Regions from separate parts of the Nocardia sp. NPDC060249 genome, predicted to be linked through region 3. Evidence: riboswitches for the same ligand, from Rfam matches in the RefSeq annotation. Region 3 holds a riboswitch; each other region holds the start of a gene.
What was found. A riboswitch is a leader RNA that binds a small molecule or an ion and turns the genes downstream of it on or off. The one in region 3 is predicted to bind cobalamin.

Region 1 (3,272 bases), 980 kb from region 3:
GTCGTCGCGGACGAACGACCACGCCAGGATGGTCACCGGGCCGGTGAGCATGCCCTTGACCGGCTTGGTGGTCAGCGACTGGGCGTACCCGATCCACGACAGCGTCATCGCCTCGGGCCGGGCGACATCGCCGAACAGGATCGGCGGACGCACGCAGCGGGTGCCGTAGGACTGCACCCAGCCCGCCTCGGTGACGGCGAAACCGTCGAGCAGCTCGGCGAAGTACTGCACCATGTCGTTGCGTTCGGGCTCGCCGTGCACCAGCACGTCGAGACCGAGCTTTTCCTGCAGGGTGATCACCTCGGCGATCTCGGCCTGCATCCGCCGCACGTACTCGGCCTGGTCGATCTCGCCCTTGCGCAGGGCGGCCCGGGCCAGCCGGATGGTCGAGGTCTGCGGGTAGGAGCCGATGGTGGTGGTCGGCAGCACCGGCAGGTCGAGGTGATCACGCTGGCGGGCGCGACGCTCGTCGGCGGGGGAGCGGGTCAGGTCGTTCTCGTCGAGCGCGGCCAACCGGCTCCGGACCTGATCGTTGTGCAGACGCGGATCGGTCCGGCGTGAGTCGGCGGCGGCGCGGGCCGCGGCCAGCTCGTCGGCGACGGCGTCGACACCCGCGGTGAGGGCGGTGGCCAGGACGCGCACCTCGCCGACCTTCTCGCTGCCGAAGGCCAGCCACGAGCGCAGCCGCTCGTCCAACCCGGTCTCCGGGGCCAGCGCATACGGCACGTGCAGCAGCGAAGACGAACTCGACACGGCCACCGAGCCGGCGCTGCCCAGCAGGGTGCCCAGGGTGCCGAGCGCCGCGTCGAGATCGGCCCGCCAGATATTGCGGCCGTCGACCACCCCCGCCACCACCAGCTTGCGGGACAGCGCGGGCACCGCCGCGACCGCCGAGACATCGGCGCCCGCGGTGAAGTCGAGAGCGACACCCTCGATGTCGGTGTCGGCCAGCACCGCCAGGGCGGCGTCGGGGTGGCCGAAGTAGGTGGCGACCAGGATCGCGGGCCGGTGCTGCTCGGCCGACAGCGCACGGTAGGTCCGGCCGACCAGGGCGAGCTCCGCCTCGGTCAGGTCGGTGACCAGCACCGGCTCATCGATCTGGACCCACTGCGCGCCCGCGTCCGCCAGCTGGGCCAGCAGGTCGAGGTAGAGCGGCAGCAGTTCGGGCAGCCGCTCCAGCGCCGCGTTGCCCGCGGCCTTGGCCAGCTTCAAGAAGGTGATCGGACCGATCACCACCGGCCGCGCGGGCACCCCGAGCTCGATCGCCTCGTCGAGTTCGGTCAGCAGCTTGCCCGGATGCAGGGAAAAGGTGGTGGCCGTGTCGATTTCGGGCACCAGGTAGTGGTAATTGGTGTCGAACCATTTGGTCATCTCCAGCGGAGCGACCGTGTCGGTGCCGCGCGCGGCCGCGAAATAGCGGTCGAGCGGATCGTCGATCCCGGCCACGCGCGGCGGCAGCGCGCCGAGCAGTTCGGCGGTGTCGAGCATCTGGTCGTAGTAGGAGAAGGTGCCCACCGGTACCGAGTCCAGTCCGGCCTCGGCGAGTTCGGTGAGCTGGGCGCGACGGAGCTGACGGCCGACCGCGTGCAGGTGCGCGGCATCGGCGCGGCCCGCCCAGTAGGACTCGGTGGCGCGCTTGAGTTCCCGGTTCGGACCCACGCGCGGTAGGCCGAGAACCGTTGCGGTGAACGGGGTATGCGAAACAGTCACGGAGATTCTCCAGTGTCGTGCGGGGAGAGCCGTCGCCTTTTCGCGGGCACAAGCCACACAGCCGACACCGGTCGCGACAGACACGACAGGTCGGCATCGGTGGTCCGCGCGCCCGATCCACGAGGCGGTGGCCGCCGGATACGGCGTATCCGGCACAGTCGGCAGGTCTTCGGACTCGCGGGCACCGGTCGTGTGATCGACCGACCTACTGGCCGTCGCTTCCCAGGCGTGCAGCCCAGTGCTGATGACGGCGGTCGTTCCTGCTCACCGCTGCGGGACAGTCCCGGATTCTCACCGGGTTCCCTCTCACCCGGTGCGGAACATGATCCGCACCCGGGTTTCGACGCCTACGCGGGAGGTCGGGGCTCCGACTCTTCCACCGCGCATGCGAACCAGCTGCCTGCTCAGCATAGGCCCTCAATGGGGTCATAGGTCACCTCCCCATCCCGAACACGGCCGTGACCTGCGGTTGCGCCCACGGTGTCCGCGCGCACCGCGCAGCGCCGCCCACGGTGAGATGTGACGGCCTGATGAACGCAACTTCGCAGGTAGGCAGGTGTTCGGTGTGAAGATTGCTGCGAAGCCACCTTGCGTGTCCGGCCCCGGCTCCTGGCCGGGTACCGTAGGCCAATGTTCTCGAAAGTCTTGGTCGCAAATCGTGGTGAGATCGCTATCCGTGCCTTCCGCGCGGCCTACGAACTCGGCATCGGAACGGTCGCGGTGTTCCCGTACGAGGATCGCAATTCCGTCCATCGCCTGAAGGCTGCCGAGTCCTATCAGATCGGTGAAGAGGGTCATCCCGTTCGCGCGTATCTGTCGATCGAGGCGATCATCGAGGCCGCCAAGAGCGCCGGTGCCGACGCGATCTACCCCGGGTACGGGTTCTTGTCGGAGAATCCTGACCTCGCTGCGGCGTGTGCTGCCGAGGGCATCACGTTCATCGGTCCAACCGCTGAGATTCTCGAGATGGCGGGTAACAAGGCCACGGCTATCGCGGCGGCGAAGGCGGCCGGGCTGCCGACGTTGAAGTCCAGCGAGCCCTCGGCCGATATCGATGAATTGCTCACCGCCTCGGCCGAACTCGAATACCCGATCTTCGTTAAGGCCGTTGCCGGTGGTGGTGGCCGTGGTATGCGCCGGGTTGCCGCGCCTGAGCAGTTGCGTGAGTCGATCGAGGCCGCGTCGCGGGAGGCGGAGTCGGCGTTCGGTGATCCGACGGTGTTCCTCGAGCAGGCGGTGGTGAACCCGCGTCATATCGAGGTGCAGATCTTGGCTGATCAGCACGGCAATGTGATGCATTTGTTCGAGCGGGATTGTTCGCTGCAGCGTCGTCATCAGAAGGTGATCGAGCTCGCGCCCGCCCCGAACCTGTCACCGGAGTTGCGTGAGCGTATCTGCGCTGACGCGGTGGCCTTCGCCCGCCAGATCGGCTATATCAACGCGGGCACCGTGGAGTTCCTCCTCGACGAGCGCGGCAACCACGTGTTCATCGAGATGAACCCGCGTATCCAGGTGGAGCACACGGTCACCGAGGAGATCACCGATGTCGACCTGGTGCAGTC
Region 2 (3,272 bases), on a different contig from region 3:
GTCGGCGGGCGGGTTCTCGTCCTGCGCCACCAAGGCCACCGTCGCCGCCCGCTGTCGCGGCCGAAGAGCGTGCAGCTGCTGACCGTCCACGAGCACGCGGCCATGGCTCGGCCGGGCTACCCCGGCCAAGACCCGAAGCAATGTCGACTTGCCGCTGCCGTTGGGACCCACGACACCGATGGTTTCCCCCGGCTCGATCGAGAAGTCCGTTCCGGCGACGATGGTGCGTCGACCGATGGCGCAGCTCAGCGTGTCCGCCCGGAGTGCGCCCTCGGTGGTCCGGGCGCGCGATCCGGGATCCGGTTCGACGGCGCGCAGCCTCATGGCGTGCCGAACTGGTAGCGCCGCCTGCCCATCAGCAGCAGGAAGGTGGGTGCGCCGATGAGACCGGTGAGCACGCCGACCGGGATTTCGGTGGGACGCACCAGGATCCGGGTTGCCGCGTCGGCCACCACCAGGAACAGGGCACCGCCGAGTGCGCAGGTGGGAAGCAGATGGCGATGGCGGGGGCCGACGATCATCCGGGCGGCGTGCGGAACGACCAGGCCGACGAAGCCGATGCCGCCCGACACCGCGACCAGGACGCCGACGAGCACCGCGAGCAGCACGAACAGACCGATGCGCAGCTGTCGCACCGGGACGCCGACCGACGACGCGGTTTCCGCGCCGAGGGTGAGCGCGTCCAGCCATCCGGCGATCGCCAGGAGGATCGCGCCGCAGACCGCCACCACCGTCAAGGGCAGGGCGATGGTCGTCCAATCGGCACCGGCGAGACTGCCGAGCAGCCAGAACAGCACCGACTCCGCCGCCGCCGGATCCGTGCTGCGAAAGACGAGGAAACTGCTGAACCCGGCGAACGCCGACCCGAGCACGGTGCCGGTGAGCACCAGCCGCAGCGGCGTGAGACCGCCCTGGGCGAACGCGATCAGGAACACCAGGGCCGCGGCGCCGAGCGCGCCGAGCAGCGCACCGCCCGACAGCGCCCAGATCCCCGCACCGGCGAACAACCCGGAGGTGATGACCGCGGCCGCGCCGACACCCGCGCCGGAGGAGACACCGAGCAGGAAAGGATCTGCCAGCGGATTGCGCACCAGCGTCTGCATCGCGGCCCCGGCCAGCGCCAACCCCGCGCCGACCACCGCTGCCAGCAGGGTGCGCGGCACCCGGAGCTGCCAGACGATGGTGTCGATGCCGAGGTCGGTGGGTGTCACGCCGGTGAGTCGCGCGGTGAGGGTGTCGAGCACCGCGGACACGGGCACGATCTCGGCGCCGAATCCGGTGGCACCGATCATGGCGACCAGCAGCAACACCGCGAGCAGGGGTAGCGCCAGCGAGATCCGAGCACGGATCATCGCGAATTCTCCACAGGCAAGCGCGGCCCTTTCAGCGGGTGTCCCGGCGAGGGAGGTCTGACTTTCGCCGCGAGGCGATCACAGTGGCGCGACCGTTCCGGAGTTGCACCGGATTCCCGCACCCGCCGAGGTTGGCACCCGAATTTTACCGCGGCACGCAGTGCCGATGCGGAGCCGGGCCCTTCAAATCATGGAAACGCTAATAGTGTTCGGGGACGATCGCGGTTGCTTGAATTCGTCTATGTACCGACCGAACACCTTTCGACCCGGCCTGCGTGGCCGCGCCACCGCCGCACTCCTCGCGATGGCAACCGTTGCGACGCTCGGCCTGACCGGCTGCGCGCAAGGCAACGACACACCGGTCGGCACCCCCGACGCGCCACTGCCCACCGAGGTTCCACCGGGCACCACGCTCGTCGTCGCCGATCAGTCGGAACGCCTGCAATCGGCGCTGCGGCTGTCCGGTGAGCTGGACAAGCTGCCGTTCAAGATCGAGTTCGCCAACTTCGTCGGCGGCCCGGCCATCCTCGAGGCGTTCCGAGCGGGCGCGGCCGACGTCGGTCAGGTCGGCGATGTGCCGCCGATCCACGCGCTGGCCGCGGGCCAGGACGTGCCGATCATCGGTTCCTACCAGACCAACCCCCAGGCCCTGAAACTCGCTGTGGCGCCGGGCCGTTCGATCAGCAAGCTCACCGACCTGAAGGGCAAGAAGATCGCCTACGCCGAGGGCACCGCCCAGCAGGCAGCGGTGCTGAAGGCGCTCACCAAGGCGGGTCTGAAGCCCACCGATGTGGAGCTGGTCCGGCTGCAGCTGGCCGAGTTCCCTGACGCGGTCCGCACCGCGCAGGTCGACGTCGCGCCGCTGATCGAACCCAACGTGACCCGGTTCCTCCGCACCGAGGGCGCCTCGCTGATCCCGGACTCGGAGACCACGGGCATCTACAGCGGCCTCGCCTACCTGTACGCGCGCCGGGCGGTGGTCCAGGATCCGGCGAAGGCCGCCGCCACCCGTGCTCTGGTCGGCGCGTTCGTGCGCGCCTGGCAGTGGACCAACACCCATCGCGAGGAATGGGCCACCCGCTACTACGTCGGAAGCCAGAAGGTCAGCGCCCACGACGCCAAGCGGATCGTCGAATCGCTGGGCACCTACACCTTCCCGCACCTGGACCAGCAGCTGATCGCCCGGCAGCAGACCACCATCGACGCGATCGACGCCGTGGGCGAGCTGCCCAAGAAGATCAAGGCCGTCGACGGTTTCGACCTGCGCTTCGACGCCGCGGTCACCGAGGCGGTCACCGCCAGCGGAGCCGCGTACGCACCGGCGGTGAGCTGATGGCCACCATCGATGCCGGGGCGCTGCGCAAACTCAGGACCAGCACCGCCCCGGTCGAGGCACTCGCCCCGCGCGGGCGAGGCCGGCGCAGACTGGGACCCGGCAAGCCGATCCCGTTCGGCTTCGCCCTCGGTCCGGTTCTGCTCATCGGTACCTGGGTCATCGGCTCCGCGATCGGGGCCATCGACCCGGAGACCCTGCCCGCGCCGTGGACCGTCGCGCAGACCGCGGGCGAGCTGATCGCCGACGGCCGGTTGCAGTCCAACCTGCTGACCTCGTTGCAGCGGGCCGTGATCGGCCTGGTCCTCGGTGTGGCGATCGGCGTGGTGCTCGCGCTGGTCGCGGGGCTGAGCCGGATCGGTGAAGCCGTAGTCGACGGTCCGGTGCAGATCAAGCGGGCGATCCCGACGCTGGCACTGATCCCGCTGTTCATCGTGTGGTTCGGGATCGGCGAGCAGATGAAGCTGATCGTGATCACCACCAGCGTGCTCATTCCGATCTACATCAACACCCACGCCTACCTGCGCAGCGTCGACGCGCGCTATGTGGAACTCGCCGAGACGGTCGGGCTGTCGCGGTGGGGTTTC
Region 3 (3,272 bases):
GGCCGGGCACATTCTGCTCGCCGCCCCACAGCTGACGGGCACGCAGCATGGCCAGCACCAGGTCGAGTTCCATCTCGCCCTCGGGTGCCTGGCTCAGGATGTGCAGGCCGTCGCGGATCTGCACGTCCTTGATCTCGCACAGCCAGCCGTCGACGTGCAGGAGCATGTCGTCGAAGACATCTTCTTCGGGCCGTTCGGCGAGGCCGAGGTCGTGGTCCATCTTGGCGGCGCGCATCAGCGTCCAGATCTGCTGGCGGATGGCGGGCAGTTTGGCCGGGTCGAGGGCGGAGATGTTGGCGTGCTCGTCGAGCAGCTGCTCGAGCCGGGAGATGTCGCCGTAGGTTTCGGCCCGCGCCATCGGCGGGATCAAGTGGTCGACGAGGGTGGCGTGCGCACGACGCTTGGCCTGGGTGCCCTCACCGGGGTCGTTGACCAGGAACGGGTAGATCAGCGGCAGATCGCCCAGCGCCGCGTCGGTACCGCAGGAGGCGGACATGCCGAGGGTCTTACCGGGCAGCCATTCCAGGTTGCCGTGCTTACCCAGGTGCACCATCGCGTCGGCACCGAAACCATCGGGCGCGGACAACCAGCGGTAGGCGGCGAGATAGTGGTGACTCGGCGGCAGATCGGGATCGTGGTAGATCGCGACGGGGTTCTCACCGAACCCGCGAGGCGGCTGCACCATGAGCACCACATTGCCGAAACGCAGTGCGGCGATGACGATCTCGCCCGCGGGGTCGGCCGACCGGTCGACGTAGAGTTCGCCCGGCGGCGGACCCCACGCCTCGACGACGGCCTCGCGCAGGTCCTCGGGCAGTGACTCGAACCAGCGGGTGTAGGTGGCGGCGCCGATGCGGATCGGGTTGCCCTCCAGCTGTTCGGCGCTCAGCCACTCCGGGTCCTGACCGCCCGCGGCGATCAGGGCGTGGATCAGCGCGTCGCCGTCCCGTTCGACCAAACCGGGGATCTCGTCGACATCGCCGAGATCGTAACCGGCGGCGCGCAATTCGGTGAGCAGGCGGATCGCGCTGGCCGGGGTGTCGAGGCCGACGGCGTTGCCGATGCGGGCGTGTTTGGTCGGATACGCCGAGAGCATGATCGCGATCCGCTTGTCCGCGGCCGGGATGTGGCGAAGGCGGGCGTGCCGCACGGCGATCCCCGCCACCCGGGCGCACCGTTCGGCGTCGGGGACATAGGCGGACAGCCCGTCGGCGTCGAACTCCTTGAAGGAGAACGGCACCGTGATGATGCGGCCGTCGAATTCGGGCACCGCGACCTGCGTGGCGACGTCGAGCGGCGACAGGCCGTCGTCGTTGGCTTCCCACTGCGCGCGGCCACTGGTCAGGCACAGGCCCTGCAGGATCGGCACGTCCAGCGCGGCGAGCGCGGCCACGTCCCAGACTTCGTCGTCACCGCCGGCCGAGGCGGTCGCGGGCTTGCTGCCACCCGCCGCGAGGACGGTCACCACGAGGGCGTCGGCGCGGCCGAGCAGGGTGAGGAGCTCGGATTCGGCGGTGCGCAGCGAAGCCGCGTAGACCGGGAGCGGGCGAGCGCCCTTGGCCTCGATCGCCTTGCACAGCGCCTCGATGTAGGCGGTGTTGCCCGCGAGATGCTGGGCGCGGTAGTAGACCACGGCGACGGTCGGAGCGTGCGGTTCGAGGATCCGCGGGGACCGGTCGAGCTCACCCCAGGTGGGCAGCTGCGCGGGCGGTTCGAAACCGTGACCGGTCAGCAACACGGTGTCGGACAGGAAGTTGTGCAGCTGCAGCAGGTTCTCGGCGCCGCCCGCGGCGAGGTAGTTGTGCGCGTCGGCCGCGACACCGACCGGCACCGTCGAGCATTCCATCAGCTCGGCGTCGGGGGCGATCTCACCACCCAGCGCCACCATCGGCACGCCGCTGGCCCGGATCGCGTCGAGGCCCTCTTCCCAGGCGCGCTTGCCGCCGAGGATTCGCACGATCACCAGATCAGCGCCGTCGAGAAGTCCCGGCAGATCCTCCACGAGCAGCCGCGCGGGATTGCCCCAGCGGTACTCGGCGCCGCTCGCGCGCGCGCTCAGCAGGTCGGTGTCGGAGGTGGACAGCAGCAGGATCACAGGGTGAGACCTTCCTCGGGTTACGCGCCCATCGGGGTGTGCGGTGCTCGCCGGGGAGGGTCTGGCTGTTCACAGTGGCGCGACCGCACCGGATTTCCACCGGTTTCCTCGACGCCCGCCGAGCAAGACGATGCTACTGGGCCCGCCGCGCCCGCAACTTTCCAGCCCGCTTCCCGCCGTTGGACAATTGATCAGCGGTGCTCAGCCGGTCGCTGTCGTCAATGGGTGGGTCGCCGGGCGGTGTCTTCGGCCGCGATGGACGCGGCGAGCTCGGTGACGACGCCGCGGATCAGCGCGCCGTAGTCGTCGTTCGGGAGGATATCGAGGCGCTCGCGGGCGGCGGCCAGGTGACGGGTGGCGGCGGGGAATGCGCCGAGGCGGCGGAAGTTGTCGGCGAGATTCAGGTGCAGCGAGGGGTAGAGGCCGGCGACCTGGAGGCCCGCGTGGTGGTCGTTCAGGCGGGTGTCGGTCAGAGCGTCGGCGGCGTCGAGAGCTCGGACGTCCCACACCAGGGCTTCGGCCGGGTCGTCGTAGGCGTCGGCCAGGTAGTGGGCGAGCGTGCAGCGGTGCAGTGGGTCACCGGCGGGGCCGATCTCGGCCCAGACCTCGAGCAGAGCCGTGCGGGCACGGTCGGCGTCGCCGGTGCGGAAGTCGGTGACCCCCTGGGTGATTCGGGTCATGATCGGGTCGGCGGTGGTCATCGGGAGGTCTCCTCGGCGGGTTCGGGTTTGCACGGCATGGCCAGCGTCGACAAGTCGCCGTCGTCGGCGGAGCGGATCAGAACAGGCTGATCGGGGGCGATGAGGTCGAGCATCACGTCGGGTCCGACGGCGGTGGCGACGGCCGGGTAGAGGGTGGTGACGGCGAAATGGATCGCCATGGCAGGGCCGGTGGCTCTCGCCTGCGGGATGTGCTGGGCCGCACCCGGTTCCGGCGCCTCGCGCCCTGCCGCCGCAGTACTCGAAATCTCCTGCGCGACAAAGTCGCCCGTTGTGCCGGTGCCGGTCAAGGCGCGCTCCGTCCACGAGCTCGAGGCCGTCACGGACACGGTGCCGGCGCAGGTCGTGTGCAGGACCACCGTGGGCGAGTCGGCGTGTTCCATGGCGTCGAGCAGCGCCGCGCGAGCGAGGACGACCCGCGTCCGCACCGGGGCGAGCGCGGCCAGCATCGCTCGGTA

Region 1: another riboswitch for cobalamin. It lies ahead of metE (5-methyltetrahydropteroyltriglutamate--homocysteine S-methyltransferase); the one in region 3 lies ahead of cobN (cobaltochelatase subunit CobN).
Region 2: another riboswitch for cobalamin. It lies ahead of ACFWFP_RS27140 (FecCD family ABC transporter permease); the one in region 3 lies ahead of cobN (cobaltochelatase subunit CobN).

What each region holds. Positions count from the first base shown of each region.
Region 1 covers NZ_JBHXAQ010000001.1:489,061-492,332, forward strand. The annotation lists gene metE (5-methyltetrahydropteroyltriglutamate--homocysteine S-methyltransferase) at 1-1,710, opposite strand, end outside; cobalamin riboswitch at 1,853-2,050, opposite strand; gene ACFWFP_RS02190 (pyruvate carboxylase) at 2,341-3,272, shown strand, end outside.
Region 2 covers NZ_JBHXAQ010000010.1:6,637-9,908, forward strand. The annotation lists gene ACFWFP_RS27135 (ABC transporter ATP-binding protein) at 1-324, opposite strand, end outside; gene ACFWFP_RS27140 (FecCD family ABC transporter permease) at 321-1,352, opposite strand; cobalamin riboswitch at 1,385-1,510, opposite strand; gene ACFWFP_RS27145 (ABC transporter substrate-binding protein) at 1,594-2,685, shown strand; gene ACFWFP_RS27150 (ABC transporter permease) at 2,685-3,272, shown strand, end outside.
Region 3 covers NZ_JBHXAQ010000001.1:1,464,072-1,467,343, reverse strand. The annotation lists gene cobN (cobaltochelatase subunit CobN) at 1-2,095, opposite strand, end outside; cobalamin riboswitch at 2,130-2,257, opposite strand; gene ACFWFP_RS06625 (hypothetical protein) at 2,314-2,796, opposite strand; gene ACFWFP_RS06620 (hypothetical protein) at 2,793-3,263, opposite strand.